One region of the Embleya sp. NPDC020630 genome, then DNA from elsewhere that is predicted to be linked to it. Evidence: riboswitches for the same ligand, from Rfam matches in the RefSeq annotation. Region 1 holds a riboswitch; each other region holds the start of a gene.
What was found. Region 1 has a riboswitch for cobalamin ahead of ACH4XV_RS03605 (flagellar hook-length control protein FliK). Riboswitches for the same ligand answer to the same signal wherever they lie in the genome.
Positions count from the first base shown of each region.

Region 1 (7,180 bases):
TGTGTCAAATGTGGGCATACCCGCTGTATGGGGAGCTCGGGGATGACCCCGGTGGAGCGGGAGCGCCGGGAGAGGTTGCGGTTGCGGGCGGCTGGTTGGTTCGCGGAGGGTGTGTCGCAGGCGGAGGTGGCGCGTCGGTCGGGTGTGTCGCCGCAGGCGGTGTCGGTGTGGCATCGCGCGTGGGTGGACGGTGGGGCGGACGCGTTGCGGTCGGCCGGCCCGCCGGGTGCCCACCGGCGGGTGTCGGACGAGGGCTTCGCCGAGGTGGCGGCGGTGTTGGAGGCAGGTCCGGAGGCGGCCGGGTTCACCGGGCAGCTCTGGACGCTCGCGCGGGTCGGGCGGGTGATCACGCAGGTCACCGGGGTGGTCTACGCGTCCCCGTCGAGCGTGTGGCGGCTGTTGAAGGCCCACGGTTGGTCGCGGCAGCGGCCCGCCCGGCGTGCGTTGGAACGAGACGAGGAGGCGGTGACGACCTGGAGGAGCACGGTGTGGCCTCAGGTAAAACCACCGCAAAGAGGACGGATGCGGTGATCGTCTTCGCGGACGAGACCGCGCTGTCGCTGCTGCCTCCGGTCCGCGCGACGTGGGCTCCGCGGGGCCGCACCCCGATCCTGCGGGTGCGGATGGGGAAACGGCCGAAGACCTCGCTGGTCGGCTGGTGCTGTTACCCACCGAACGGGCTGCCGAAGTTCCTGTACCGCATGGTGCCGGGCTCGGTCACCGACCGGGAGCTGATCCGCCAACTCCCGGACATACACAGGACTTTCGATCGACCCATCGTTCTGGTGTGGGACAACCTCGGCAGTCATCGCAGCCGCCGGATGCGCGCCTTCGCCGACCGCGTCGACTGGCTCACCCTGGTCTTCCTGCCACCGTACTCTCCCGACCTCAACCCGGTGGAAGGCAGTTGGGCGCACCTGAAGAGCGGGCCCCTGGCCAACCTCGGCGCCCGCACCCTCGACGAGCTCGTCACCGTCGCACGCCAAGGGCTGCGGGACATCCAACATCGCCCCGCACTCCTCAACGGCTTCCTCGCAGCAACCGCCCTGACGCGATGAACACCAACAACCGGATCCGCAAAGCTCAGTAGACGCACAAGAGGCACCCGGGGGAGCCCGGTGCACGCGCCTGACGGCGAGAGTACGTTCGAAGACGTGGACGCAGCCGGCGTCGCTGCGATCGAGTCGGTCCTCGTGGCGCGTTGCCGCGTTCGTCCCGGTCGGCGTGCCCCCTCGGGCGGTGATCCTGTCGGAACGAACGCGGTCGCGACACCAAGGACGAGGCTGCCTCGGAGACTTCGGCGGTTCGTCCGGTGCTACGGGCGCGTCGGGGCCACGCGCGGCGGCGGGTTGGTGCTCGTCGTCTTGTCCTTGGAGAACGACCAGCCCTCGAAGCTGCCCAGCGGAGGCTTGCGGGCGCTCGCGCCCCACGAACTGTAGGTCCACGTGCCGTTGTTGGGCGCGTGCCAATAGGACCAGTAGGCGGATGCCGGCGGGGTGTTGACGCACGGTTCGGTGTCCACGCCGGGCTTGCCCTCGATCCGGCAGATGAACGCCTCTCCCCAGCGGTTGGTGCCCTGGATCTGGAAGCCGGCGTTCTTCAGCGCGGCCAAGCCCGTTGCCTGGTCGCCGGGCGCACAGCGGGTGAGCGTGGCCCCGCCGAGCTCCTGGAAGTCGACGATCACGGTGACGCCGTTGGCGTCCGGGCAGACGCCGGCGGAGCCCTTGGTGGGATCGATGGCGTAGGCGGCCGGGGCGTTCACGGTGATCTGGGCGGTGGCGGGCAGTACAAGCAGCGCGAGCGCCCCGACCAGCCGACCTGTTCGAGCCTTGTTTCCACGAATCTTCACACGCGGATCCCTTCGTGCGACGGGCGTCGGCACGAGCGGCGAGAGCGACGCCGACCGGGCCGAGCGATGTTCCTCTCGGGACCGCGCACCCCCGGTATCCACCGACAAGACATCGCCGGACGTGAAATCCGGGCCTCAGCATGCAGTCCACGACAGCTGGAGCCTTCAACTCGTACGAATCCAGGTGTTCCGACTCGCGGTGGCCTGCCGGTCACCGCCTACGGTTGCGGGTCAGCGCCGGACTTCGACCGGCTTCCCCTGGACTTCGAACTATGCGGTTGTCGCCGACCTGAAGAGAGCCGGCTTGCGGAGCGTACGAGATGCCCTGTTCACCGGACAACGGGTCAGACGATGGATCCGCGATGTCGTTCATCACCTTCTCGGGTGCTCAACGCTGGCTTGCACAAAGGCGGTTACGGTCAGCCGGGCCGCACTGGGCCCCACGACAGGGGACCTGGGGAGCACGGCCGGTAGGCGTCCTGTCCTCGAGGCCGAGCCCGCGAGTCCGAAGACGGATGGCGGCTGCCCCAACCACCGGCGAGCCGGCGGCCTTCACGTACGGTCCGAGGCATGACCACAGGAGATCCGAAGGCCCCCAAACCCCGAGTGCAGTTGGTCATCGGCATCGTCCGCCGAGACGACGAGATCCTGCTTGTGCGGGAGAGTCTCGGCACCGGCGGCGAGATGCTCTGGTCGCTTCCCGGCGGCGGGGTCGAGGACGGCGAACTCATGCACGAAGCTCTCCGGCGCGAGTTGCGGGAGGAGACCGGGCTGCTCGTGGGAGACCCGGTGCGTACCGCGTTCCTCTTGCACATCGATTCCGAACGGCACCCATCGGCGTTTGCCGCCGCCTTCGAGATCGACCAGTGGTCGGGGAACATCACGCCAGGGGACAACGACATCGAACAAGCGGCCTTCTTCCCCTTGCCCAACGCCTTGAAGCTGCTCGGCGAGTTGGACAGCGCGATCCAGCGCGAACCCATCGTCGGCTACCTGTCCGGAGCCGTCGCGCCGGGGACCACCTGGCTGTACCGCAGCCGGGGTGACGAAGAAACGCTTGTCGCCCGCTGGTGATCCTGGACGACGCCCGCCGCACAAAACGTCACGATCCAAGGCCGCAGCGCCAGGAGTCCCAGTCTTCGAGGGTGCAAAACCGCGGAGTCCGAGTACCCCGGTTCGGACTTCGACTCGACAGGGCGGCATGCCCACGTGGTCGAACACCAGTAACTCGGGAACGGCGTGATACCGGATCACGTATGCAGCGACGCGGATTCCGGGTTGGGTCATCCCGGCATTGTCCGTCACGGCGTCGTTCGTGATCACCGATGAGGTGGCGCCGGACCCGCGAGGGCCGCGACAGCGGCCGACGATTGTGCCTCGGCTGTGGGCGGCGGAGCGGGTGGCGTGGTCGGCTCGTGAGGCGGGGGTTCGGTTTCTGCGGTGCTGTCACGAAGGTGATCCGCTGTTGGCGGACCTGTGTGAGGTGTTGATCGGGACGGGATGCGCAAGGGCGAGGCGCTGGGCCTGCATTGGGCCGACGTGCACCTGGACGAGGGTGTTCTCTATGTCCGCTACACGCTCTCGGCGATCGACAACAACCGGCTGGTGATCAGCGCGCCCAAGATGCGCAGCAGCAGGAGCCGGGTCGCGATCTCGCCACGGGTCGCGGCCGCGTTGCAGCGGCGCGCTCGTGCGAGCGGTTCCGGTCGGGTCGATCCGGCGGATCCGTTCGGGTCTTGTCTTCACTCGCGCGAATGACCGACCGTTGCGGCCGCAGACGCTGCCGGACCGCTTCCGCCACTGGTCTGCCGATGCCCGGCGTGCCCCGGACCACTATGCACGACCTGCGGTACATGGCCGCGACGCTGACGATCACCGCGGGCGTGCCGCTGACGGTGATGTCCAAGACGTGGCGACACTCGACGTTGTCGACGACGGCGAACATCTGCGCTCATTGGACGCGGCAGGCCGCGCACGGTGCCGCGGGTGCCATCGAGGAAGCTCTCGCCGGTGCCGAGGAAGTGGACGTGGCGAGGCACCTGCCGAATCGGTTGCGACCACATCGCGACCACTTGACCCGGCTGCGCGACCTGTTCAAACCGCTCTACACGGCTGCGGTCGCGGGCTGATCGCTCGTGAGCCCCAAAGCCGAGCGGCGGTCGTGCGACCACACTGCGACCACCACGCCCCGGAACCCGGAAAAGGCCGCCCTCCCATTTCTGAGAAGACGGCCCCCGACCTGCGTAAACGCTGGTCGGGACGACAGGTTTTGAACCTGCGACCCCTTGACCCTCAGTGTTCGTTTTTCGCTATATTGTGCTGTATTTCATATAGCGTGTGGTCCCCGAATGGTCCCCAGGGTGTGGGGGTTGAGGAGCTTTGAAGCTGACCGTGCTCGCCAGGTGGAGGTCTTGTTTGCTCAGAGGGAGCCAGTTCGAAGACGACGTGGCCGGGGCCCTCCGAGACTGGTGTCGGCACCACCCGACTAGCGTGGATGCCCCGCCTGTTGACTGTGGACGCGCATGTGCGCGGGGTACGCGCGAGCGACTTGCGGCGAGCCCGTCGAGGGTGTGGGTCATCTGGAACGGACCCGCGCGGCGAGGACCGTCCTACCCTGCCTGCAGGTCGAGCGCGCCGGTGGTGGGCAGCCGGAGCACCGCGAGTCGGGCGAGTGATGCGTCGATGTCCTGATCCCGGCGCTCGAGGTTGGGATGCGGTATTCCGGGTTGGGACGCGCTCGGATCGGGAGGATTCGGACCTCGGGGGTGTGGGTGACTTGGCGGGCGCGGTTTGCGATCGACGAGGTCGGTATCGATTGGCTACGTCCTCGTTCTCGGTGGTGCTGTGGGGAGTTCGTTGGCGTCTGTGGTGGACGGTTCGCTTGTTTCCGGGTGGGTTGGATTCTGGGCGTGGTGCGGGATCGTCCATGATGGGTGGGTGTTGACCTGTGTCACGGTGGCGCCGGCCAGCTCCTTGTAGGTGTTCGCGATCCGCTCCGCTCGGGCGACGGGCAGCGGCCCGCCGTGTTCGGCGGCGCGCGCGATGATCTCTTCCGGTCCCAGGTTCCGATTGGCCAGGACGATCGCGTTGACCACCGGTCGACGCATGTGGTCGTAGCGGTCGAGCGCGGCTACGGGGTCATGGTCGCGGGCCAGGCACCAGGCGAGGACGCGTGCGTCGACGATGGACTGCGATCCGCCGTTCATGCCCATCGGGAACATCGGGTGTGCGGCGTCGCCGAGTAGGGTGACGCGTCCGAAACTCCAGCGCGGCAGCGGGTCGCGGTCGAGCATCGGATATTCGAGGATCGTCGAGGAGCGTTCGACCAGTGTTGCCGGGTCGATCCATGGCAGGCTCCAGTCGGCCAGACCGGCGCGCGCCTCCGCCGTGGTGACCCGACGGTGCGAGCGGTCCAGGGGCTCGGCGGCCCGCCCGTGCCGTACCTCCAGTACCCAGTTCAGCAGCGCGTCGCCGTCCGGGGCCGCCGGGTCCTCGATCGGATAGGCGACGAACTTCGCCCCCGGAGTGCCGCCGGCCACCACGATGGAGCGACCGTCGAGGATGTGCGGATGTCGGGCGACACCGCGCCACATGTGTACGCCGTTCCAGCGCGACGTGCCCTCGTCCGGGTGGAGCCGGGCGCGGACCACCGAGTCGATGCCGTCGGAGCCGATCAGCACGTCGGCGTCCTCCACCGTGGGCGCGCCACTCATCCGGTCCAGGAAGTGGGCCCGAACGCCATCCCTCGTCTGTTCGAAGCCTCGGAACGCCAGGCCGGTGCGGACGCAGTCCGCACCGAGCCGCTCGCGTACCGCCGTCAGCAACATCAGGTGCAGGCGACCGCGGTGCACCGAGTACTGCGGCCACCGGTAGCCCGCCGTCAGTCCGAGCGGCTCCGTCCACACCGGCTCACCCGCCCGATCGTGGTAGGCCAACCGATCCGGGGGCACCGAGATGGCAGCCAACTCGTTGGCCAGGCCGAGCTCGGCGAGTTCCCGAACGGCGTGCGGCAGCAGGTTGATCCCCACCCCCACCGCCTTGATGGTTCGCGCCGCCTCGCTCACCCGCGGCCGAAACCCGGCCGCGTGCAGACTCAGCGCGCAGGTCAACCCGGCGATCCCGCCTCCCACGATGGAGACCCTCATCCGCCCGCTCCTCGCCTCTCGCCGCCGCTGTCATGGAAGTTCATCCGCAGGAACCCGGCTGGACGCCGACTGCGCTCGTTCACGGCAGGACCGCTCATGTCGGCGAACACGGAGGCACTGAACAGCCATTGCTCTGCCGCGATCAGCCGGATCGGCTGTCCTCGACAGATCGCCGGAGAAGACCGTGCCCACCGTGTCCGGCCGGACGTACAGGTCGGTTCCGGCGGTGCCGTCGGGGTTGGTGAACGGGCCATGTGCCACCCGCCGCATCGGCCGGGGCAGGCCCGGTACGGCGGGCGGCCGGGGGGATGCGCAGGCGTCGAATCAGGAGCCTGCGGCCTGCTTGATCAGATCGGCGACGGCGGTGGGCCGCGAGACGTAGATCGCGTGGCTGCCGGCAACCTCGACCGTCGTTGCCCCGATCCGCTCGGCCATGGCGCGTTGCGCCGGCGGCGGAATCATCCGGTCCTCGGAGGCGACCAGGTACCAGGACGGCTTCGTCCGCCACGCCGGGGTGGCCACCGCGCCGGCGAGCGCCTCCACGCCCCAGGGGACCTGCGAGTCGGCCAGGAACCGCGCCTGGGCGAGCGACAGGTCGCCGGCGAAGGACTCGGGGAACTTCTCCCGATCCAGGAGCAGGAAGCCGTCGACCGGCGGCAGGATCGGCGGTACCGGCGCGCCGGGCGGCGGGTCGGCGATCAGGGTGTTCACCGACTCGCTCTTGTCCGGGGCGAAGGCGGCGATGTACACCAGCGCCGTCACCTTGTCGTGGTTGCCCGCCTCGGTGATCACCGCGCCGCCGTACGAATGACCGACGAGCGTGACCGGTCCCGGCTGCGCGTCGATCACCCGCCGGGTGACGAGCACATCGTCGTCCAGCGACAACGTGGGGTTCTGCACGACGGCCACGTTGTACCCGTCCTCGGTCAGGGCCTCGTAGACCCCCTGCCAGCCGGCGCCGTCCACGAAGCCGCCGTGGACGAGGACGACGTTCCCCCGCGATGCGTTGTCGCTCATCGTTTCCTCCCGAGTCCTGCGGGGCTGATGACGCGGATGACCCAGCCCGTGGCACCGAACGTAGGAGCGTGAACTGCGCGGCCTCTTGCGTCATTTGACGCAAATCGAGGGCTACCTCGGTAGCACGGTGCCGTCGAGCGCATCGCGCAGCCCGGCCCGAGAGGTCACG
Region 1 is NZ_JBIRUB010000001.1:896,986-904,165, forward strand. Features, by position in the region: gene ACH4XV_RS03595 (winged helix-turn-helix domain-containing protein) at 43-531, shown strand; gene ACH4XV_RS03600 (IS630 family transposase) at 528-1,058, shown strand; gene ACH4XV_RS03605 (flagellar hook-length control protein FliK) at 1,316-1,849, opposite strand; cobalamin riboswitch at 2,011-2,165, opposite strand; gene ACH4XV_RS03610 (NUDIX hydrolase) at 2,420-2,923, shown strand; gene ACH4XV_RS03615 (hypothetical protein) at 3,350-3,607, shown strand; gene ACH4XV_RS03620 (hypothetical protein) at 3,703-3,978, shown strand; gene ACH4XV_RS03625 (flavin-dependent oxidoreductase) at 4,669-5,994, opposite strand; gene ACH4XV_RS03630 (alpha/beta fold hydrolase) at 6,319-7,011, opposite strand; gene ACH4XV_RS03635 (AAA family ATPase) at 7,123-7,180, opposite strand, start outside.

Region 2 (7,180 bases), on a different contig from region 1:
TTTGGGATACCGGTCGGTGTTTCAGGTATTTGCCTGGTATGGGTGCCGGGCGCGAGGCTGCGCTCCCGCGCCGCCGCGGCCCTCGCGCGCATCCACGACGCCGCCGCCGCGCGGCGTCGGCCGCCCATCCGGCAACGGTCGGCGGCTACTTGCCGTCGGTGCACTGGGTGCCGGCGGGCGGCAGCCTGCCCTCGATGATGTAGGCGGCCACCGCCGCGTCGACGCACTTGCTGCGGCCGAACGCGCCGTGGCCCTCGCCCTCGAGGGTCAGCAGGCTCGCGTGCGCGAGGTCGTTGGCCAGTTTCTCGGATGCGGCGTAGGGGGTGGCCGGGTCACCGGTGGTGCCCACCACCAGGACGGGCGCGGCGGCCTCGGCCCGGATCACGTGCGGCTGCTCGGGAGTCTTGTACGGCCAGAACTCGCAGCCGGGGCCCTCGATGTCCGATGCGACGGTGTCCTTGGACAGCAGCGGAGCTTCCGTCTTGAGCTTCGCCAGGACCTGTTCGATCCGCTCGGGCGAGGGTGCCGGGGCGGCGCCGTCGGCGCAGCGTATCGCCGAGCGCGAGTCCGAGCTGTTGTCGTAGTGGCCCTTTTCGTCCCGGCCGAGGTAGTGGTCGGCGTAGAACAACAGGTGGCTGCCGTCCTTGTTGTTCATCGCCAGGGTCAGGGCCTCCCGCAGGTACTTCCAGGCGGTTTCCTTGTCGCCGTACAGCAGGCTGGTGGTGCCGGTCCAGCCGAGGGAGGAGGTCAGCTTGCGGCCGTCGTAGGCGGTGCGCAGGGGCTTGTCCTGCAATGCGTCGAGGAAGGTCGCGCCGATCTCGGCGGCCTTGGCCGGGTCGCGGCCCAGCGGACAGCCCGCCCGGGCCGCGCAGTCGGCTGCGAACGCGCGGAACGAGCGCTCGAAGCCGACCATCTGGTCGATGCTCGCGTCGAGCTTGTCGGCCGCCGGGTCCACCACCGCGTCCAGGACCATGTGGCCGGCGCGGTCGGGGAACTCGTCCAGATACATGCTCCCGAGGTAGGTGCCGTACGACACGCCCAGGTAGTCGAGCTTGTCGTCACCGACCGCGGCGCGCAGGACGTCCATGTCCCGGGCCGCGTTGCGTGTGCCCACGAACGGCAACAGCTCGCCGGACTCGGCCTGGCACGCGTCGGAGAACTCCTTGCCGCTGCGTTCGCTGTGCGCCTTGCGTTCGACCGGATCGCGGGGCGAGTCCCGGGCGTTGCGCTCGTCCCGGGCCCTGTCGTCCAGGCACCGTACGGGCGCGCTGTCGGCCACGCCACGCGGGTCGAAGCCGAGGATGTCGTAGCGGTCGTGCAAAGGACCGTCGAAGTCGTCGAACCCGTACTTGACGAAGTCCTGGCCCGAGCCCCCGGGCCCGCCGGGATTCAGCACGAGCGAGCCGATTCGTTGATCGGGCTTGGCGGCCGGGTATTGCATGACGGCGATCTCCAGCGACCTGCCGTCGGGAGCGGTGTAATCCAGCGGCACCTTGAAGGTCCCGCACCGGAATTCGCTCTCGTCCTTCTTCTTCGTCTTCGGGTCGTCCGTGCACGCCTTCCACGAAATCTTCTGTTCGTAGAAGGCGTGCAGCGCCGGGTCCGCCGCCCCCTTGGGCTTCGGCGGCGCGGGCGGCGGGGTGGCCACGGCCGTCCCGGTCGTCACCGGGGTGGGAACCGGCTTGCCGGCGGCGGCGTTCGACGCACTGTCACCGGAGCCCCCGGTACACCCGGCGGCCAACAACAGAGCCACGGCCACGGGTATGGAACGACGCAAGGACGCCGCCTGAAAAGGAGTGATCACGCGCCAAGGACTATCAGTCGCCGATCCCACATGGCACACCAATATCCCCGCCACCGGCAACGGCACCACCCACACTGGACATTCCACGCACCGCACTCGCCCGCCGACACGCGCCCCGTCAGCGCAGGTCGGCGGAGGTCGCTCGGGCGTCGCCCCGAACCCGCGCGGCGGAGCGGGCCGACGAGGCGCGACGAGCGGTTTGGTAGCCTGTGGCCGCCGTGGTGTACGGGAAGCCGGTTCAAGCCGGCGCGGCCCTCGCCACTGTAGCCGCGGAGTCCCGCGGCCCTTGCCGACCGCCCCAAAGCGGTCGGGGTCACTGGATGGATCGGGAACGAGCCAACCGGGAAGGCCGGCCGCGGAGCGTCGATGCGGAAGCCAGGAGACCGGCCACGGCGCGACATGTTCCACGAGGGTTGGAGAACACGTGTTCCGTGCTTCCGCGCGCCCGTTTCGCGCCGAACGTTTCATCCGTCCCCCGCACCCCCCGCGTGCCGGGCGCTCCATGCGCTCCGGCATCGCCGCCGTGGCGCTCCTGCTCGTCGGCGCGCTCGGCGCGTGTACGGGCGCGCCCGAGGCCGACAAGCCCGCCGCGGCGGCCGGGAGCGGCCACCCCACGCCGGTGAGCGTGAGCAGATGCGGCGTCACCACCACCGTGACCGCACCGCCGGCCCGGCTGGTCACCCTCAACCAGGGCGCCACCGAAGTCGCCCTGGCGCTCGACCTGCAGACCCGGATGGCCGGAACGGCGTACCTCGACGACGTGGTCCCGGCCAAATGGAAGGCGGCCTACGACACCGTCCCGGTGCTCTCCGAGAAGTACCCGTCCAAGGAGAAACTCCTCGCGGCGCGCCCGGATTTCCTCTACGCCTCCTATTCCAGTGCGTTCACCGACAAGGTGGCGGGCACGCGGGACGAACTGGGCTCCCAGGGCATCGGCACCTACCTGTCGCCGCTGGGTTGCGCCGACGGCAAGCAGGCGGCACCGGTATCCTTCCAGGCAGTATGGGACGAACTGGGCGATATCGCCCAGGTGTTCGGTGTCGCGCCGCGCGCCGCCGCCATCCGGGACGCGCAGCAGCGGCAACTCGCCGACGTCACGGCCAAGTCGGCGGGCAAGGGCCTGAACGTGCTCTGGTACGACTCGGGTACGAAGACCCCCTACGTCGGCGCGGGCCACGGCGGACCCCAGCTCGTCCTCGACGCCGTCGGCGCCCGCAACGTCTTCGACACGCTGCCCGGCGGCTGGAAGAACGCGAGCTGGGAACAGGTGGTCGCGGCGGACCCCGACGCCATCGTGGTCGCGGACGCCGGGTGGGACACCGCGCAATCCAAGATCGACTACCTCGAACACGACCCCGTCCTGAGCAAGCTCAAGGCCGTCCGAAACCGGGCGTTCGTGGTCGTGCCGTTCTCCGAGTCGACCCCCGGCGTGCAGCTCGCCGACGGCGCCGTCCGGGTTTCGGCCGCCCTGAGCGGCCTGGCACCGCGTCCGTGACCGTGACCGATCGCCCCGTCGCACGACCCGCGGGAGCCGGTCGTGCGGCGGTGGCCCTGGCCGCCGCCGTGGTCCTGCTGCTGCTCACCGTCCTGCTCGGCCTGGCCGTGGGATCCGTCCACGAACCGCCGCACGTCGTGGCCGAGGTGGTCCTGCGCCGGCTCGGTCTCGGCGGCGCCGACGTCACACCGCTCGACGACCGGATCGTCTGGCAGCTGCGGCTGCCGCGCGTTTTGGGGGCCGCCGCGACCGGCGCGGGACTCGCGGTGTGCGGCGCGGTGTTGCAGACCCTGACCGGCAACGACCTGGCCGACCCCTACCTGCTCGGCATCTCCAACGGCGCCGCCGTCGGCGCGGTCACCGTGATCGTCCTCGGCGTCGGAGCCTCCGGCACCGCGGTCGTCGGCGCACTCCCGGCGGCCGCCTTCGTCGGTGCCCTGCTCGCGGTCCTCGTCGTGCTGACCCTCGCCGGGGCACACAGCCGGACCCTGCCGGCCTCGCGGACCGTGCTGGCCGGCATCGCGGTCGGGCAGCTGTGCGGCGCGTACACCTCGTTCGTCGTACTCGTCCTCGGCGACCGCAACGCCGCCCGCGGCGTCATGGAGTGGACGCTGGGTTCGGTGGCCGGAGTGCGGTGGGACACGGCCGTCTTCCTGACCGCGGTCGCCGTCGTCGGCACGGTGGTCATGGTCGCCGCCGCCCGGGACCTCGACGCGTTCGCGTTCGGCGAGACCGCGGCCCGTTCCGTCGGCGTCCACGTCGAACGCACCCGCTGGGCCCTGGTCGCCGCCGCCGCGCTGGTGACCGCGTGCCTGGTCGCCAACACCGGCGTCATCGGGTTCGTCGGTCTGGTCGTACCCCACGTCGTCCGCCTGATGTGCGGCCCGCGCCATGCCCTGCTGCTGCCCATGTCCGCGCTCGTGGGTGCGTCGCTGCTCGTGGGCAGCGACATCGTGGCGCGCTCGGTACTCCCGGACCAGGAGATCCCCGTCGGCGTCGTCACCGCCGGGCTCGGAGCGCCGTTCTTCGCCTGGCTGCTGTGGCGCCAGGCCGCCGGGCGCGCGGCGGGGGGCCGGCCGTGATCGTCGCGAACCCGGTGCGGCTGCGGGCCGAGAACATCGGGGCACGAGTCGGCGACGCCACACTGCTGACGGAAGTGACGCTCGGCTTCGCCCCCGGCAGGACGACCGGCCTGCTCGGGCCCAACGGCGCCGGCAAGACGACGCTGCTGCGGACCCTGGCCGGCCTGCGCCGGCCACAGAGCGGCCGAGTCCTGCTCGACGGCGACGACCTGTACGCCCTCACCGCCCGCCGCCGCGCGCGACGGGTGGCCTTCATGGAACAGCAGGCCGACACCGCGCTGCCGCTGACGGCCCGCCAGGTCATCGACCTGGGGCGCACGCCCCACCGCGGCCGATGGCCCGTACTGCCCGGCCCGGCGAGCACCCACGAGCAGTCCGTACTCGCCGAGGCCGTCGCCGCCACCGACGTCGACGCACTGCTCGACCGGACCTGGTCGTCCCTCTCCGGCGGCGAGCGCCAGCGTGTGCACCTCGCGCGCGCCCTGGTGCAGGAACCCGGAGTACTCCTGCTGGACGAACCCACCAACCACCTCGACCTGCGCCACCAACTCGGCTTCCTCGAAACCGTGCGCGGACTCGGCATCACCACCGTCGCCGCCCTGCACGACCTCGAACTGGCCGCCGCCTACTGCCACGACGTCGCGGTGCTGCTCGACGGCCGCCTGGTGGCCCACGGGCCCGTCGCCGAGGTGCTCACCTCCGCCACGATCGCGCACGTGTACGGCGTCGACGCGACCGTGGAGCGGCACCCCCTGCACCATCGCCCGCACATCCGGTGGAACGGCCTGCTCGCCGAGAGGATCGAGCCATGAACCAAGACCGTGCCGGCGCCCCCGCGAAGCCCGCTGCCGGCCGGGCGACGGTCCTGGTCGGCATGTCCGTCACGGAGGCCGACCGCCGGACCGAACTGCTCGCGGCCGACGCGCCGTCGAGCGCGACGACGGCGTTCCTGCAACAGGGCGAGCCGTCCCTGTCGGCCGAGTTGACCAGACTGGCCGACGCGGGCACCGAGACCGTCGTTTTGATCGGAGTCCGCCTCGGGCCGACCGGCCCGGGACACTCCTGGCTGCGGCGGATCGCGGCGTACTGGTGGCGGGAGCGCACCGGCCATCGCCCCGAGGTGCTCGTCGCCACCCGGCTCGCCGACTCCGCGGCCGCCGTGAGCGCGGCGGCGGCAGCCGTCACGCCGATCACCGGGGAGGAACCCGGCCTGACCTCCCCGGCCTGGGAGGAGGTACCCGGCCACCGGCACCAGGTCCTGGTATGCCGCGGGCCGCGCTGCACGGCCAAGGGCGCGGACGAGAATCTGCGCGCACTGGCGCGGCAGCTCATGGAACACGGCCTCGGCGACGACGACGTCCTCGTGCTGCAAACGGGATGCCAATTCCCATGCAACCAGGCCCCATTGGTCACCGTGCAGCCCGACGACGTCTGGTACGGCCAGGTGGACCCGCCGACGATCACCGCGATCGTGACCGACCACCTCATCGCCGACCGCCCACTCGCCACCCACCGCCTCCCACGCCACCGAAAGGCCCCGAGAACCCAGCCGGAAACCTGACCCGCCCGGCTTCGGGCTCGGAGTGGCCGGCCGTGGTCCCGGGCGGCGAAATGCGGTGGACGGGCGGGCGGTTGTCGCCGATGATCCGTTGGTGACCAACCCCGATGACGCCGTCCGGCCCGTGTCCGTCACCCCCGAGCGGCACGTCCGCTGGGTCACGTTGACGGGCCGACCGCTGTCCTGCCTGGTAGCCGGCGATCTGGTCGGGGCCCGCGCGCAAACCGGTCTGGACCTGCCCGAGTTCTTCGTGTCCGAACGAGCGCGCCGCCTGTGGCGAGAGCGCTTCGACCAGGTGACGGCCGACCCGGCGAGCGCCCCGTGGGTGGCCCGGGCCGCGGTCTCCGAACCGGACGGCACTGTGGTCGGCTACGCCGGCTACCACGGCCCGCCGAACGAGGACGGCATGGTCGAGATCGGCTACACGGTGGTACCGGAGGCCCGCCGCCGAGGCTACGCCAGGGCGATGCTGCGCTCTCTCCTGGTCCGCGCGGCCGAGGAGCCCGGCGTGCGCGTCGTCCGGGTCACCATCTCTCCCGACAACGTCGCATCGCTCGCCACCATCCGAGGCTTCGGCTTCGTCGAGACGGGCGAGGACATCGACGAGAAGGACGGCCTCGGAATCATCCACGAGGTACCGGCCGACCACATCCTGGGGACCTGACCGATCCCGCTCCGGGCGCCCGACACCCGCATCTCCGCGGAGTGTTCGCCCGGCCGGGAGCTGTTGTCGGTCCGGTCGGTCAGTGTGCGCGGTTCGCAGCGACGTGCGGACTGGGAAGTCGTTCATGAGCCTTCACCTGCCCCGATTGCGGCGCCTGGGCCGGACGCGAAGAACTCGCGCAGTACCGCGAAGGACATGGCGGGCGGGGTACCCTCCGGCTTCGCCTCCCGCCCGCCGGCCTGCGTTCGTTGCGCGACCCGCACGCGGCCGAAGGGGCGTGAATCCGGTGCGGGTGGCATTCACCGCCGGGGCTGTCCCGATGGTGACGTTCGCACTGGTCACCGGCCCCAAATAGGGATGCCCATCCACCCGGAGGCTTGTATGAATACCCCATGTCGATTCGTGTGCAGCTTGCCGATCTGGACCACGCGAACTGGGAGGAGGTGGCCGACCTGACGGTTTCCCGGGAACAGGGCGACTTCATCGCACCGAACGTGTACTCGATCGCGGAGAGTCGTTTTCTCCCCGGCTTCGTGACCAGAGCGGTGCTGCACGAGGGGCGTGCGGTGGGTTTCGC
Region 2 is NZ_JBIRUB010000010.1:186,960-194,139, reverse strand. Features, by position in the region: gene ACH4XV_RS30555 (alpha/beta hydrolase) at 146-1,753, opposite strand; cobalamin riboswitch at 1,998-2,211, shown strand; gene ACH4XV_RS30550 (ABC transporter substrate-binding protein) at 2,307-3,299, shown strand; gene ACH4XV_RS30545 (FecCD family ABC transporter permease) at 3,296-4,381, shown strand; gene ACH4XV_RS30540 (ABC transporter ATP-binding protein) at 4,378-5,193, shown strand; gene ACH4XV_RS30535 ((2Fe-2S) ferredoxin domain-containing protein) at 5,190-5,942, shown strand; gene ACH4XV_RS30530 (GNAT family N-acetyltransferase) at 6,034-6,603, shown strand; gene ACH4XV_RS30525 (GNAT family N-acetyltransferase) at 6,996-7,180, shown strand, end outside.
Region 2: another riboswitch for cobalamin. It lies ahead of ACH4XV_RS30550 (ABC transporter substrate-binding protein); the one in region 1 lies ahead of ACH4XV_RS03605 (flagellar hook-length control protein FliK).

Region 3 (7,180 bases), on a different contig from region 1:
CGTCACCCGCGCCCCCCTCGGCGTCGGAGGCCGCGGTGAGCACGTCGTAGAGCGGGTGCCGGTCGGCGCCGTTGACGTCGATCTTCTCGGTGAGCGGGAAGGTCACCCCGTAGGTGGTCGAGCAGAACTCCCGAATCTCCTCCGCGCTGCCCGGCTCCTGGCCCATGAACTGGTTGCACGGCACGCCCACCACGGTGAAGCCGCGCGGGCCCAGCTCCTTCTGCAACTCCTCCAGGCCGGTGTACTGCGGGGTCAGGCCGCACTTGGACGCGACATTGACGACGAGTGCCACCTTCCCCCCGGTCACCTCGCCCAGGGTCGTGCTCTCCCCCGCCAGCGTGGCGATGGGGGTATCGAGGATGCCCATGATCGTTGTCCCTCCTGCGTGATGCCGCCGCAGCCACCCGATCCGAGGACGTGGAGCGCTCCGCGACGGCGCGAGTAAGACGTGACGACTCGACGCTATCGAGCGCGGCCCGAAGCCGCCCGACCCGGTCGGGCCGAATCGTCGCGCCGAGAGGCGTATACCCGGGCCAGTCCCGCACGCCAGTCGACCGCGCACGGCCCGGTGATCGCCGCCCGCTTCGTGGTGTCCTGGATCTGCCCGCGCAGCGTGCCGGGCTGCTCGCGCACCACCACCTCGGCGGGCAGGCCGCTCAGCTCGGCCGTGTACGCCGCCCACTCCTGCACGCTCACCGGCTCGTCGCCGCCCCAGTTGACCACCGTCGCGGGGGTGGACGCCGCGTCCAGGAGTGCCGCCGCCTGGCTGTTGATGTCGTCCTGGTGGATGGGGCTGTACATGCACGGGTCCCAGCGGGTCGTGATCGGCCGGCCGGCCAGCACCGCGTCCATGTGCATCGTCGGCAGTCCGCCGCCTGGGCCGTAGGAGGCGTTCATCCGGGCGATCACCACGGGCAGGTCGAACGCGCGGGCGCAGTAGCGGGCGACCGCCTCCTCGGCGGTCTTGGACACCGAGTAGGTCGGCGCGTGCGTGACGTTGGCATCGCCGAGCGGGTCGCTCTCGTGGAAGACGTGCATCGGGTCCGGATGCGGCTTGAGTACCGACGCGGTGGACATCACCAGCGCGGCCTTGGCCCGGCGACAGTGCTGGAGCAGCAGTCCCGTGCCCTCCGCGTTGACCCGCAGCGCCTCGTCGTAGTCGAGCCCGGGGCCCTGGAAGGTGGCCAGGTGCAGGACGTGGGTGAAGTCCTCGGGCAGGTCGTCGAACGCCCCCGAGCCCAGGTCGACGGCGCGCGTGGTCACCCCGAGGGCGTCCACCCGCGCCCGGTCCTCGGCGTTCGAGAAGCGGGCGATGCCCCACACCTCGTTGTCCCGGGCCAGGTATTCGGTCAGCGGATAGGCGATCTGGCCCGCGGGACCGGTGATCAGGATCTTCTCGCCCGACAACATGCGGCTCCTCGGAGGACTCGGGGACACGATCCGCGCACGATCGGGTGGTGATCGCCCGCGCGAGGTACGTCGAGGCTCGACCGTACATCTGACGTACCGTCATATCCGAGACGGAGCGGGGAGACCAGGGCCGCCGCACGTGTCCCCGGACACCCCACCGGCGCCTGCCGCACGGGGGTGGCGGGGGCGCCGAGGGGTGTCGAGGATGGGTCTGCGAAAGCGCCGAGCGCGCCTCGGCTCGCCGGCGCGTCCGGGCTCAGACCTCGATCTCCTCCTCGACACGCTTGAGGCTGTGTCGGGCCAGCGCGAGGTTGGCGCGGTCCTTCACCAGCACGAGGTACAGGAACAGCCCCTTCCCGGCCCGACCGGACAGCGGTCGGATCAGGTGGTATTGCTTGCCGGTCGTGATCAGGATGTCCTCGATCTGGTCGCCGAGGTGCAACATCTCCATCGTGCGCAGCTTCGCGCGCATCACGTCGGTATTCCCGGCGGCGGCCACATTGAGATCGAGTTCCTTGCTGCCGCCGAGAATTCCGAGCGCCATTCCGCTGGTGTAGTCGACCAGGGCAACTCCCACGGCGCCCTCGATCGTCATTGCTTCCTTGAGGGCCGTTTCCATATTGGCCATGATTGCCTCCGGGGCGATCGGCGGTGCGGCTTTCCGGTGGGCTCCGACGGGCTCGTCGCCGGACGCGGGCGGTCCCGGGTCCGGATCGCTCGGGAGCGGCCCGCCGACCGCGGTCGCCTCGATCGCTGCGATCGGTTCGACCTCGGTCGGCGCGGGGGGATCGGCCTCGACTGCTTCGATGACATCCACCTCGATCGATGGGGCCCGCCCGGGATCGGATCCGGTCGGCGGGTCGGCTGATCTGCGCCGGGACGGTCTGGATCGGCGTGGGGGTGGTGCCATCTCCGCCCAACTCCTCGCGATCGGGCTCCTGGACGCGGGCGCTCGCGTGGGCGTGCCCCGGCGGCCCGCCTCGGTCCTGGCCCGCGACCCCGCCCCGTCGCCCCGGCCGGACCCGGGCGCCCCCGCGGCCGGCCGTGCGCCGATATTCGCGACCTCCGTGGAATGCACTCCCCCGCCGCTCACCTCACGCGCCCCTTCCCCCTGTATACGTCCGCGCGTACTTTTCCCGTCGCCTTCGAGCGGGTCCGGGAATTCGAGTTCGACTGCTTCGGACTCGACCTCCCGGACTCGCTGAACGGCAGCGTAGGAGCGGCCCGAAGGCAGTCGTGGGCAATATTCGATTAATTGCCGGAAACCCGATCCGCACGGCGTTCGGACGCTAGAATCCCGGGCCGCGCGCCCCCGTGCGATCCGGCGCCCGCGCAAGGCTGTCCTCGGATGTGACTCGCGGGTAGCGTCGGCGGCACCCGTGCGCGCCCCGAGTCCGAGGAGATGGACATGTCCGCCACCGATGCGCCCCGCCCCCAGGACGGCCCGCCGAGCACGGGGCGGTCGGCGCCGCCGCGACCGGTCTCGCCCACCGATCTGAGCTTCGCGCTGCCGCCCACGTTCGAAACCGTGGAGCAGGAGCGCCGGCACCGCAAGGAGCGACTGACCGCGGCACTGCGGCTGTTCGGCCGGTTCGGCTTCGAGGAGGGGGTGGCCGGGCACATCACCGCGCGCGACCCCGGGTTCGTCGACCACTTCTGGGTCAACCCGTTCGGGATGTCGTTCAAGCACATCACCGTGGACGACCTGATCCTGGTCAACCACGAGGGGCAGGTCGTCGAGGGCCGATTCCACGTCAACCAGGCCGCGTTCGCGATCCACTCGCAGATCCACGCGGCCCGCCCCGACGTGGTCGCCGCGGCGCACAGCCACTCCACGCACGGGCGCGCGTTGTCCGCGCTCGGGATCCGGCTGGAGCCGATCACCCAGGACGTTTGTCCGTTCTACGAGGACCACGAACTCTTCGACGACTACGCGGGCGTGGTGCTCGACGCCGAGGAGGGGCGGCGGATCGCCAAGACGCTCGGCTCGCGCAAGGCGCTGATCCTGCGCAACCACGGTCTGCTCACCGTCGGACAGTCGGTGGACGCGGCGGCGTGGTGGTTCATCACCATGGAGCGCTCCTGCCAGGTCCAGCTGTTGGCCCAGGCGGCCGGCGAACTGCGGCCGATCTCGCCGGAGAACGCGCGGCTGACCCGGGAGCAGCTCGGCAACGACACGGTGGCGTGGATCAACTACAAGCCGCTGTACGACGTGATCAGCCGCTCCGAGCCGGACCTGTTCGGGGTCGACGGCCCGATGACGATCTGATCGTTTTCGGTCGATCCCGCCGATCGATGATCATTTCGCCGCCGCCCGATCGGGCGGATTGTCCGCCGACCGGGCGCAATCTCCGCGAGATCGGCCGTGCCGGGAGTCAACCCGCCCGGTTGCGGAAAGTACAACACCATGTACGAACGGAGCCTTCCGCAGCGCTTCGCGCGCTCGGCCCATCCCGTCGGGCCACGCGCCCGGGTGTGGCTGCCGACGATCGAACATCGGGTCGGTCCGTCGTTGCTGTACCGGCGGATCGGCCAGTTCGCGGTGGACGTGATCGCCTCCGCGCTGCTGCCCGGCGCCGCGATGTTCCTGTTCGTGCTACTGCCCACCCACCCCGACGGTTCGATCCGCAGCGGTCCGCTCACCGCGACGATCACCGCCGGTGTGCTCGTGGTCGCGGTGGCGATCCTGTTCTGGTACTGGGTGCTGCGGCCCGCCGAGCACGACGGGCGTACCTGGGGCATGCAGGCGTTCGGGATTCGTGTGGTCGACGTGTCCGGTGGTCGGGCCGGGCGGCGCCAACTGGCGATCCGTTGGGTGCTGCTGTGCGTCGACGCGTTCGCGCTCGGTGTGATCGGGTTGGTCGCGGTGCTCACCAGCGAGCGGGGCCAGCGGATCGGCGACCGGGTCGCGGGCACCCTGGTGGTCCGAGGACGCGGCCCCGGACTGTGCTGAGGGCCCGCTTCTCCCTCCAGCAGGGGCGGCTGGTCCCACGATCGCGAGCGTGCCTCGCTCCGCGCTCCCGCCCGGACGGGCCGTCGTGCGCCGCCCCGGAATGCGGCTATTGCTCCGCCGCTCCGTCCGCCTTGTGGTCTTGCGCACGGTTTGCAGATGCCACCTTGTCGCCATGTCCACTCGACCACTAGTGTCGGCTCGCCGTGGTGCTCGGGAAGCCGGTTCGATGCCGGCGCGGCCCTCGCCACTGTGATCGGGAAGTTCTCCTCCACCCCCGCGGGAACGTTGATTCGTCGCCTCGGGAAGCCACTGGGACCGCTGTCGCGGACCCGGGAAGGCGGAGACGTGAACGCACGACCCGTCAGCCAGGAGACCGGCCACGGCGATCGTCCGTCCACGAGGTGTTGGAGAGGGACCCTTCCTCATGCATATCGCCGAGGGCTATCTGCCCTGGGAACACGCCGCCGCCTGGGGCGTCGCGTCGACCCCGTTCGTCGTCCACGGTGCCCGCGCGCTCACCCGCGAGGTGCGCGATCGGCCCGAGAACACCCTGCTGCTCGGCGCGTCCGGCGCCTTCTCGTTCGTGTTGTCCGCGCTGAAGATCCCATCCGTCACCGGCAGTTGCTCGCATCCCACCGGCACCGGCCTGGGCGCCATCCTGTTCCGGCCACCGATCATGGCGGTGCTCGGCACGATCACCCTGCTCTTCCAGGCGTTGTTGCTCGCCCACGGCGGGTTGACCACGCTCGGCGCGAACGTGTTCTCGATGGCGATCGTCGGCCCCTGGGCCGGCTACGGCGCGTACCGGCTCGCCCGCTCGCTCCTGGACCGGCGCGGCGGCACCATGCCGCTGGACGTCGCGGTGTTCGCCGGCGCGTTCGTCGCGGACCTGAGCACCTACTGCGTCACCAGCGTGCAGCTCGCCCTCGCCTTCCCCGACCCGGACAGCGGATTCCCGGGCGCGCTGGCCAAGTTCGGCGGCATCTTCTCGCTCACCCAGATCCCGCTGGCGATCAGCGAGGGCCTGCTGACCGTCCTGGTGGTGCGCCTGCTGCGCCAATCCAGTCGCGGTGACCTGATCCGCCTCGGCGTGCTGAGCGACGCCCGGCCCGTGCGCGAGGAGGAGAAGAGCAAGTGAAGCGCTCGACGAAGATCAACCTGCTGCTCGTGCTGGCCGTGGTGCTGCTCGCGGCGCTGCCCGTGGTGTTCGGCATGGGCGACGACAAGGACGAGCCGTTCACGGGTTCCGACACCCGGGCCGAGACCGCGATCACCGAGAACGACCCGGACTACAAGCCGTGGTTCAGCCCGCTGTACGAGCCGCCGTCCGGCGAGATCGAGTCCGGCCTGTTCGCGCTCCAGGCCGCGCTCGGCGCGGGTGTCGTCGGGTACATGTTCGGCGTCAAGCGCACCCGCCGAAAGCTCGCGCCCGAGGCGAGCGACACCCCCGACGGGTCGGGCCCGGGGCCCGATCCGGCCGCCGCGCAGGACCCGGTATCGGTTCCGGGTCGCTGACCCGTGCTGCCGATCGACGCGGCGGCGCATGCCAGTGCCTGGCGCCGCCGCCATCCGGCCGACAAGGCCGTGCTCTCCTTCGGGCTGCTCGGGTGCGCGGTGGCGCTGCCGCCGTGGCCCGGCGCGGTGCTGGTCGCGGTCGCCGTGCTGACCATCGCGCTCGGCTTCGCCGAGGTGCCCGCCCGACGACTGTGGCGGGCGGCCCGCGCGCCGCTGGGATTCGCGGTGACCGGCGCGCTGACCCTGCTCGTGTCGATCCGCGCGGACGGCGTCGGCTGGGCGCCGGACGGGCCGCGCCACGCGGGCGAGTTGGTGGCCCGCTCCGGCGCGGCCGGTTTGGCGATGTTGTTGTTCGCGTTCACCACGCCGCTGTCGGACGTCCTGCCCCGGCTGACCCGGGTGGGTGTGCCGGCGGCCGTGGTGGACGTGGCGGCGGTGATGTACCGGATGTTGTTCCTGCTCTACGACACCACCACCCGGATCAACCAGGCCCAGGCCGGGCGGCTCGGGCATCGCACCCGGCGGGCCCGGTGGCGCTCGGTGGCCGGGCTCGGGTCGGCGGTGTTCGTGCACGCCTTCGCGCGGGCCCGGCGGCTGGAGGAAGGGCTGGCCGGGCGCGGCTACGACGGGCGGTTGCGGGTGCTCGTGGACGAGGTGCCCGTCTCACGCGGCTTCATGGCCCGGTCCGTGTTCCTCGTGGCGGCGGTCGTCGTCGCGACTCTTCTTCTGGGATCGGTGATGCCGTGATTCCGCTGCGGGTACGAGAGGTCGGCTACGCCTACGAGGACGGGCCGCCGGTGCTGAGCGGGTTGTCCCTGGCCGTCCCGGCGGGCCGGGCGCTGGCCCTGCTCGGGCCGAACGGCAGCGGCAAGACCACGCTGCTGCGGCTGTTGACCGGTGGCCTGGTGCCGGGCTCGGGTCGGGTGGAGCTGCACGGCACGCCGATTCGGCACGACCGCAAGGGACTTGCCGAACTGCGCCGGGTGGTGCAGCTGGTCGTGCAGGATCCCGACGACCAGCTGTTCTCCGCGTCGGTGGCCCAGGACGTCTCGTTCGGGCCGCTGAACCTCGGGCTCGCGCCGGACGAGGTGCGCTCACGGGTGGCCGAGGCGTTGGCCGCGCTGGGCATCGCCGACCTGGCCGAGCGGCCGGTGCACCTGCTGTCCTTCGGGCAGCGCAAGCGGGTCGCGATCGCCGGCGCGATCGCCATGCGGCCGCAGGTGCTGGTCCTGGACGAGCCGACGGCGGGCCTGGATCCGGCCGGTCAGGAGGCGCTGCTCGACACGCTCGCCGAGCTGCGTG
Region 3 is NZ_JBIRUB010000003.1:652,079-659,258, forward strand. Features, by position in the region: gene ACH4XV_RS14280 (glutathione peroxidase) at 1-367, opposite strand, end outside; gene ACH4XV_RS14285 (NAD-dependent epimerase/dehydratase family protein) at 463-1,410, opposite strand; gene ACH4XV_RS14290 (hypothetical protein) at 1,667-2,038, opposite strand; gene ACH4XV_RS14295 (class II aldolase/adducin family protein) at 2,819-3,679, shown strand; gene ACH4XV_RS14300 (RDD family protein) at 3,818-4,363, shown strand; cobalamin riboswitch at 4,551-4,760, shown strand; gene ACH4XV_RS14305 (energy-coupling factor ABC transporter permease) at 4,788-5,501, shown strand; gene ACH4XV_RS14310 (energy-coupling factor ABC transporter substrate-binding protein) at 5,498-5,878, shown strand; gene cbiQ (cobalt ECF transporter T component CbiQ) at 5,882-6,625, shown strand; gene ACH4XV_RS14320 (energy-coupling factor ABC transporter ATP-binding protein) at 6,622-7,180, shown strand, end outside.
Region 3: another riboswitch for cobalamin. It lies ahead of ACH4XV_RS14305 (energy-coupling factor ABC transporter permease); the one in region 1 lies ahead of ACH4XV_RS03605 (flagellar hook-length control protein FliK).

Region 4 (7,180 bases), 450 kb from region 1:
GGGGTGATGGCGGACGCGATCGCCCGCGCCGCCGAGGTCCCGGCCACGGCGGTACGGCGGGCGCTGATGTTGCGCGGCGCCGCCGGGCCGGTGGCCGCCGCCGCGCTGCACGGCGGCCGGGCCGCGCTCGACGCGCTCACCCTCGACGTGGGCCGCCCGGTGCGCCCGATGCTCGCCGCCGCCGCGCCGGACGTGACCGCCGCGCTGGCCAAGCTGCGGGCCAAGGACCCCGCCGCCGAGGTCGCGTCGGAGTGGAAGATCGACGGCATCCGGGTGCAGATCCACCGCGACGGCGATCGTGTCGCGGTGTTCACCCGCAGCCTGGACGACATCACCCCGCGCGTGCCGGAACTGGTCGAGGCAGTACGGGCGTTGCCGGTGCGTACCGCCGTGCTCGACGGCGAGGCGATCGCGCTGCGCCCGGACGGTCGGCCGCACCCGTTCCAGATCACCGCCTCCCGCACCGGGACCCGCGACGCCGCGCGGTTGCGGGCCGAGACGCCGCTGACGGTGTACCTGTTCGACGTGCTGCACGTGGACGGCGAGGACCTGATCGACCGCCCCGGCGCGGACCGCTGGGCCGCGCTCGCGGACCTGGCGCCGCCCGAACTCCTGGTGCCCCGGCTGGTCACCGGGGACGACGCGGCGGCGCAGGCGTTCTTCGCCGACGCGGTCGCACGCGGACACGAAGGGGTGGTGGTGAAGTCTCTGGACACCCCCTACACGGCGGGTCGGCGCGGCGCCGGCTGGGTCAAGGTCAAACCGCGGCACACCCTCGACCTGGTGGTGCTGGCCGCCGAGTGGGGCCACGGCCGCCGGCGCGGCACGCTGAGCAATCTGCACCTGGGCGCGCGGGATCCGGGCGGGGACGGGTTCGTGATACTCGGCAAGACGTTCAAGGGGCTCACCGACGAACTGCTCGCGTGGCAGACCGAGCGGTTGCGGGAACTCGAGGTGCGCCGGGACGACTGGACCGTGTGGGTGCGACCCGAACTCGTCGTGGAGATCGCCTTCGACGGGTTGCAGACCAGCACCCGCTATCCCGGCGGCCTCGCCCTGCGCTTCGCGCGGGTGTTGCGCTACCGGGAGGACAAGACGGCGGCGGAGGCGGACGACATGGACACGGTCCGGGCGCTCGCGGCCCGGGAGTGAGGGGTGCAGACGGCCCGCCGGACAAGGGCCTACCCGCGCGGACGGTAGAGGGCGTGCGCGTTGTCGTGCAGGACGGCGGCGGCCAGGTCCGGCCCGACCGAGTCGGCGATCAGGTCGAGATCGGCGTCCCGGAACGGGCGGGGCGCGCGGGTCGAGGGCAGGTCGGTGCCGGCGAGCAGGGCCCGTGGGTCGACCGCGGCGACGGCGCGCAGCGCCGCGGGTACGTCCGCGTCGAATCGGCCGAAGCCGGTGGCCTTGACCCGGGCGCCGTGTTCGACCAGCCGCAGCAGCTGCGGCAGCCCCTCCCGGGACAGGCCCAGGTGGTCGATGCCCACCCTCGGCAGCGCGGTCAACACCGGCAGCAGGTCGGGCAGATCGCGGGCGTCGAGGTACAGCTCGGCATGCCGGCCGGCGATCTCGTGGACCCGGCGGGCGAGCCGGTCCAGGTGGTCGAGCGTCGCGGAGCCGCCGCGCCGGACGTTGAAGCGGATCGCCCGCACCCCGGCCGCGTCCAGCTCGGCGATCCGCCGGTCGGGGACGTCGGGCGGCAGCTGGGTCACCCCGACGAAGGCGGGGCCGAGTCGGGCCAGCGCGTCGAGGAGGTAGGTCTGGTCGAAGCCCTGGAACGAGCCGGACACCACCGCGCCGCCGGTCACGCCGAGCGGGACGGCGCGGGCCAGGTAGTCGGCGGTGGTGAAGGTCGGCGGCAGGTAGCCGTGGTTGGCGACGAGCGGGAAACGCGGGTCGACGATGTGCAGGTGCGCGTCGAACACGCGACGAGCGGGCGATCCGGACACGGCGGTGCCTCCGTCGGCTGCGGGAACGCCGCATACCGTACCCGGGCGCCGGCCGGGCGCGGCGGATTCGCCACCCGGGAGAAGTTGTCAAATGCAACTAATTTCTTCTATGGTTGTGCCAGGCAACGAAGTCGCCGCGACGCGGGCGTACGACCGCCCGCGCACAGGAAGGAGCGAGCCGCCATGGCCACCAGGGAAGCCTGTCGGCACCTGCTCACCGAGTTGGAGGGCATCGTCGGCGTACGCCGCGGCCTCGCCAAGGCCGTCCCGCCCGGCAGCCTGCCGTCCGGCTCCGCGGTCCTGTTCGTGCTCGGCCGCAGTGCCGAACCGCTGCGCGCCGGGCGGGTGGCCGAACTCCTCGACCTGGACATGTCCGTGGTCAGCCGACACCTCGCACACCTGGTCGAACACGGCTGGGTGGCCCGCCGCCCGGACCCGCGCGACGGCCGGTCGGTGCTGCTCGGACTCACCCCGGAGGGGCGCGCCGTGGTCGACCGGGCCACCGAGAGCTGCCTCGCGGTGATCGCCGAGCGGTTGGCCGACTGGCCGGACGAGGACGCGGAGCGACTGTCCGAACTCCTGGGCCGGTTGAAGGCGGGCTTCGGGTCGAACGCGGGCTTCGGACACCGGGCCGAACCGGTGCCGACGGCCGTGTCACACTGACCCGCATGCCGAAGTCCGCCGCGGAACTGCGCGCGCATTTGGAGATCTTCTACGACGCGGTGCCCCGCCGGTTCACCCGCACCGAGGCGATCGGCGCGCTGACGCTGTTCGTCCGGGAGGGCGAAGGGTGGCCCTACTATGCCCGACCCACGCTCGGCGGCCTCACCGAGCCCACCGTCGCGGACGTGCGCGCGGTGCGGGCGCGGCAGAGAGAGTTGAAAGTGCCCGAGACGTTCGAATGGGTCCACGAGACCACCCCCGCGCTGCGGGCGGCCGCGATCGAGGCCGAACTGCATGTACACGAGCACCCGCTGATGGTGCTCGACCCGGACGAACATCCGGCCGAGCGCCCGGATCTGCCGGACCTGGTGACGCTGCGGCGAATCCGCGCCGACGCCACCGACCTGGCGATCGTGCACAGCGTCGCGGCGATCGGCTTCGCCAACCCCGGGACCGCGCCCGGCTCCGACGGGGCCGCCGAGCGGGACACCGCCGCGCTCGGCCAGGACCCGGGCCTGCTGTCCTACCTCAACGAGCGGTTGCGCAGCGGCGAGACGGTGATGTTCGCGGCGTACAGCCCGGCCGGACCGCTGTGTGTGGGCAGCTACCAGCACCTGTACGACACGACCGAGATCGTCGGCGTGGCCACCCTCCCGGCGGCCCGGCGCAGCGGCCTCGCGGCGGCGGTGACCTGGGAGTTGGCCCGGCACGCGCTGGAGGGCGGGAGCGAGACGGTGTTCCTGAGCGCGGGGGACGAGGACGTCGCGCGGGTGTACGACCGGATCGGCTTCCGCTCGGTGGGGACGGCGATGATCGCGGAGGCGCCGTGAGCGAGAGGGACGAGGGGCGGGCGGCCGAGGCGGGCGCGAAGACCGATGCCGCCGCGTCGATCGTGCTGCCCATCCCGCCGGGACGCAACCCCACCGCCGACGAGTTGGCCGCCGCGCACGGTCGGAGCATCCCGGACGTGATCGCGCCGAACCTGAGGGTGCTGTTCTGCGGGATCAACCCGGGCCTGTGGTCGGGCGCCACCGGGCGGCACTTCGCCCGTCCCGGCAACCGGTTCTGGCCGGCCCTGTACGCCTCGGGCTTCACCCCGCGCCTGATCGAGCCCGCCGCGCAGCGCGAGTTGACCACGCTCGGCCTCGGCATCACCAACGTGGTGGCCCGAACCACCGCGCGCGCCGACGAGTTGACGAAGGAGGAGTACCGGGCCGGCGGCCTGGCGCTCACCGCGAAGGTACGCCGGTACCGACCGGCCTGGTTGGCGGTCCTTGGCATCGGCGCATACCGCACCGGCTTCGGCCGCCCCAAGGCGGTGGTCGGCCGCCGGCCGGAGACGATCGACGACACCGGAATCTGGGTACTCCCCAACCCCAGCGGCCTGAACGCCCACTGGACGGCCGCGGCCCTCGCCGAAGCCTTCACCGCCCTGCGCACTGCGGCCTACCCGACCGAGTAGGAGGGCCGCGCGCGGGGGCGCCATCCGTGCCGCTCACCCTGTGCGGCGGCGACCGGGCGTCGGCGTGGGCGACCCGACTCGGGGGCGGGGCCGTCAATCGACCGAGTGGCATCACCCGGTTGGTGGTTACTTCGCGCCCCCTCGTGAGGTTGGGTCGGCATGAAGATCCTGCGAGCCCCGTACGGGCCGTGGCCCACCGAGACGTTCGAGACTCCCGTCTACGAGGCGTTGGTCGCCGAATGGCGCGACTCGGGCCGGGAGGTACCCTGGCCGGCCGACCGACCGCAAGGCAGCCCGCCCCGACACGCCCGCCCACCCGGACCGAGCCCGCGCACGCGTCGCCCGTGAGCCGGCCACGTGGCGCGATCCGGGTCCGGAGGCGCCCCCGCCGGTCCCGACCCGAGGGCCGGGGCCGCCGATCCGCTCCGCGTGAATCGGCCGGCCGCCGCGCGATGTGCTTCTTGTCACGCGTGTGCCGACACGCCCGGCGAGGAAGGAATTTGCCGGCCGATCGGCGCGGCGGCCGACGCGCGACGCCCCGTCCATCCGGTCCGTCGCCGCCGCCCCCCGCCGCCCTCGGCTCCGCCCCACGCGGCCCGCGCAGGCCCGGTGGGGCCGGACGGGCGCCGGGAGAGCGGGGGTTCGGGGTGCTCGACGCGCGTCGCAATTGCCCGCCGGTCGTACCACCCGGGCACGTCTCCGGCGAACCGTGACACGCCGGGAATCGGGACGCGACACAACACCTGGGGGTGCGACGACCACCCCGCCACTACATATATGCTCTGCGACGCAGCTGGTTCGCCCGACCGAAGTTTTCGGGAAGGCGAGGCAAGAGGGAATCCGGTGCGAGGCCGGAACTGCCCCCGCAGCGGTGAGCGGGAACGAAAGTCGTCATGGAGCGCCGGACGCCGAAGGGCGTACGGGAAGCGACGACCCCTAGGCACTCCGCGGACCACCGAGCACACGCCGTGCCCGGCGGTGCCCCGGCATGCCCGCGAGTCCGAATACCTGCCGGCTGCCCGCGCCTTCGGGCGTGGGGTCACCTGTACGTACGAGCTCGCGAGGAGAGAGCACGTGACCGTTGTGGACAGCGTGGGCGCGACCCGGATGCGGGTCGACGAGAGCCCCGAGGACCGCCTTGCCACCCTGGTGCGCACCCAGGCGCGCGATCTGCCGGAGGTCGATCCGGATCGGGTCGTCCGCCGGGTCGTCGCGGGTCTGAACGAGGGTGCGGACCGCGGCGCGGCGGCCGACCTGGCCGTGCGCACAGCCGCCGAGCTGATCGCCGAGGAGCCCGCCTACTCGCGGCTCGCCGCGCGCCTGCTGGCCGGCCGGATCGCCGACGAGGCCGCCGAGGCCGGCGTCGCCTCCTTCAGCGCCGGCATCGCGCTCGGTCACCGCGAGGGCATCATCGGCGCGGAGACCGCGGCGTTCGTCGCCGCGCACGCCGCCGAATTGGACGCCGCCGTCGACGCCGACGGGGACCGCCGCTTCGAGTACTTCGGTCTGCGCACCGTCTACGACCGCTACCTGCTGCGCCACCCCGTCTCGCGCAAGGTGGTCGAGACCCCGCAGCACTTCCTGCTGCGCGTGGCGTGCGGTCTGTCCAAGGAGCCCGGCGAGGCGATCGGCTTCTACCGGCTGATGTCCTCGCTGGCCTACCTGCCCAGCTCGCCGACGCTGTTCAACTCCGGCACCGTGCACACCCAGATGTCCTCGTGCTACCTGCTCGACTCGCCCAAGGACGAGCTGGAGTCGATCTACGACATGTACGGGCGAATCGCCCGGCTGTCGAAGTTCGCCGGCGGCATCGGCGTGGCCTGGTCGCGGGTGCGCTCGCGCGGCTCGCTGATCCGGGGCACCAACGGGCACTCCAACGGCATCGTGCCGTGGCTGAAGACCCTCGACTCGTCGGTGGCCGCGGTCAACCAGGGCGGCCGGCGCAAGGGCGCGGCCTGCGTGTACCTGGAGACCTGGCACCCCGACATCCTGGAGTTCCTCGAACTGCGGGAGAACACCGGCGAGGACGCGCGTCGCGCGCACAACCTCAACCTGGCCAACTGGGTGCCGGACCTGTTCATGCGGCGCGTCGAGGAGGACGGCGTCTGGTCGTTGTTCGACCCGAACGAGCTGCCCGAGCTGCCCGACCTGTGGGGCGCCGAGTTCGACGAGGTGTACGAGACCGCCGAGCGGGACGGCCGGTTCGTCCGGCAGATGCCCGCGCGCGACCTGTACGCCCGGATGATGCGCACGCTCGCGCAGACCGGCAACGGCTGGATGACCTTCAAGGACGCCGCCAACCGGACCTGCAACCAGGCCGCCGAGCCGGGCAACGTGGTGCACCTGTCCAACCTGTGCACCGAGATCCTGGAGGTCACCAGCGACGGCGAGACCGCCGTGTGCAACCTCGGCTCGGTCAACCTCGGCGCGCACGTGGTCGCCGGCGAGGGCATGGACTGGGACAAGCTGCGCGCCACGGTGCGCACCGCGGTGATCTTCCTCGACCGCGTGATCGACATCAACTACTACCCGACCGACCAGGCCGCCGCGTCCAACCCGCGCTGGCGCCCGGTGGGCCTGGGGTTGATGGGCCTGCAGGACGTGTTCTTCACGCTCGGCCTGCCGTTCGACTCGGCCGAGGCGCGCGAGTTGTCCACGCTGATCTCCGAGGAGATCTACCTCACCGCCTTGGAGACGTCCTCGGCGCTCGCCGAGGTACACGGCCCGCACCCGGCGTACGCCGAGACGCACGCCGCGCGCGGCCGGCTCCAGCCGGACCTGTGGGAGGGCGTGTACCCGACCCAGACCAAGCGCTGGGACGCGCTGCGCACCCGCGTGGCCGAGCACGGGCTGCGCAACTCGCTGCTCGTGGCGATCGCGCCGACCGCGACCATCGCCTCCATCGCCGGCGCCTACGAGTGCATCGAGCCGCAGGTGTCCAACCTGTTCAAGCGCGAGACGCTGTCCGGCGAGTTCCTGCAGATCAACGGCTACCTGGTGCGCGAGCTCAAGGCCCGCGGCCTGTGGACCCCCGAGGTGCGCGACCGGATCAAGCGCGCCGAGGGCTCGGTCCAGGGCATCGCCGAACTCCCGGAGGACGTACGGG
Region 4 is NZ_JBIRUB010000001.1:1,343,668-1,350,847, forward strand. Features, by position in the region: gene ACH4XV_RS05555 (ATP-dependent DNA ligase) at 1-1,152, shown strand, start outside; gene ACH4XV_RS05560 (amidohydrolase family protein) at 1,182-1,949, opposite strand; gene ACH4XV_RS05565 (MarR family winged helix-turn-helix transcriptional regulator) at 2,133-2,612, shown strand; gene ACH4XV_RS05570 (GNAT family N-acetyltransferase) at 2,618-3,442, shown strand; gene mug (G/U mismatch-specific DNA glycosylase) at 3,514-4,074, shown strand; gene ACH4XV_RS05580 (hypothetical protein) at 4,234-4,422, shown strand; cobalamin riboswitch at 4,852-5,105, shown strand; gene ACH4XV_RS05585 (ribonucleoside-diphosphate reductase subunit alpha) at 5,182-7,180, shown strand, end outside.
Region 4: another riboswitch for cobalamin. It lies ahead of ACH4XV_RS05585 (ribonucleoside-diphosphate reductase subunit alpha); the one in region 1 lies ahead of ACH4XV_RS03605 (flagellar hook-length control protein FliK).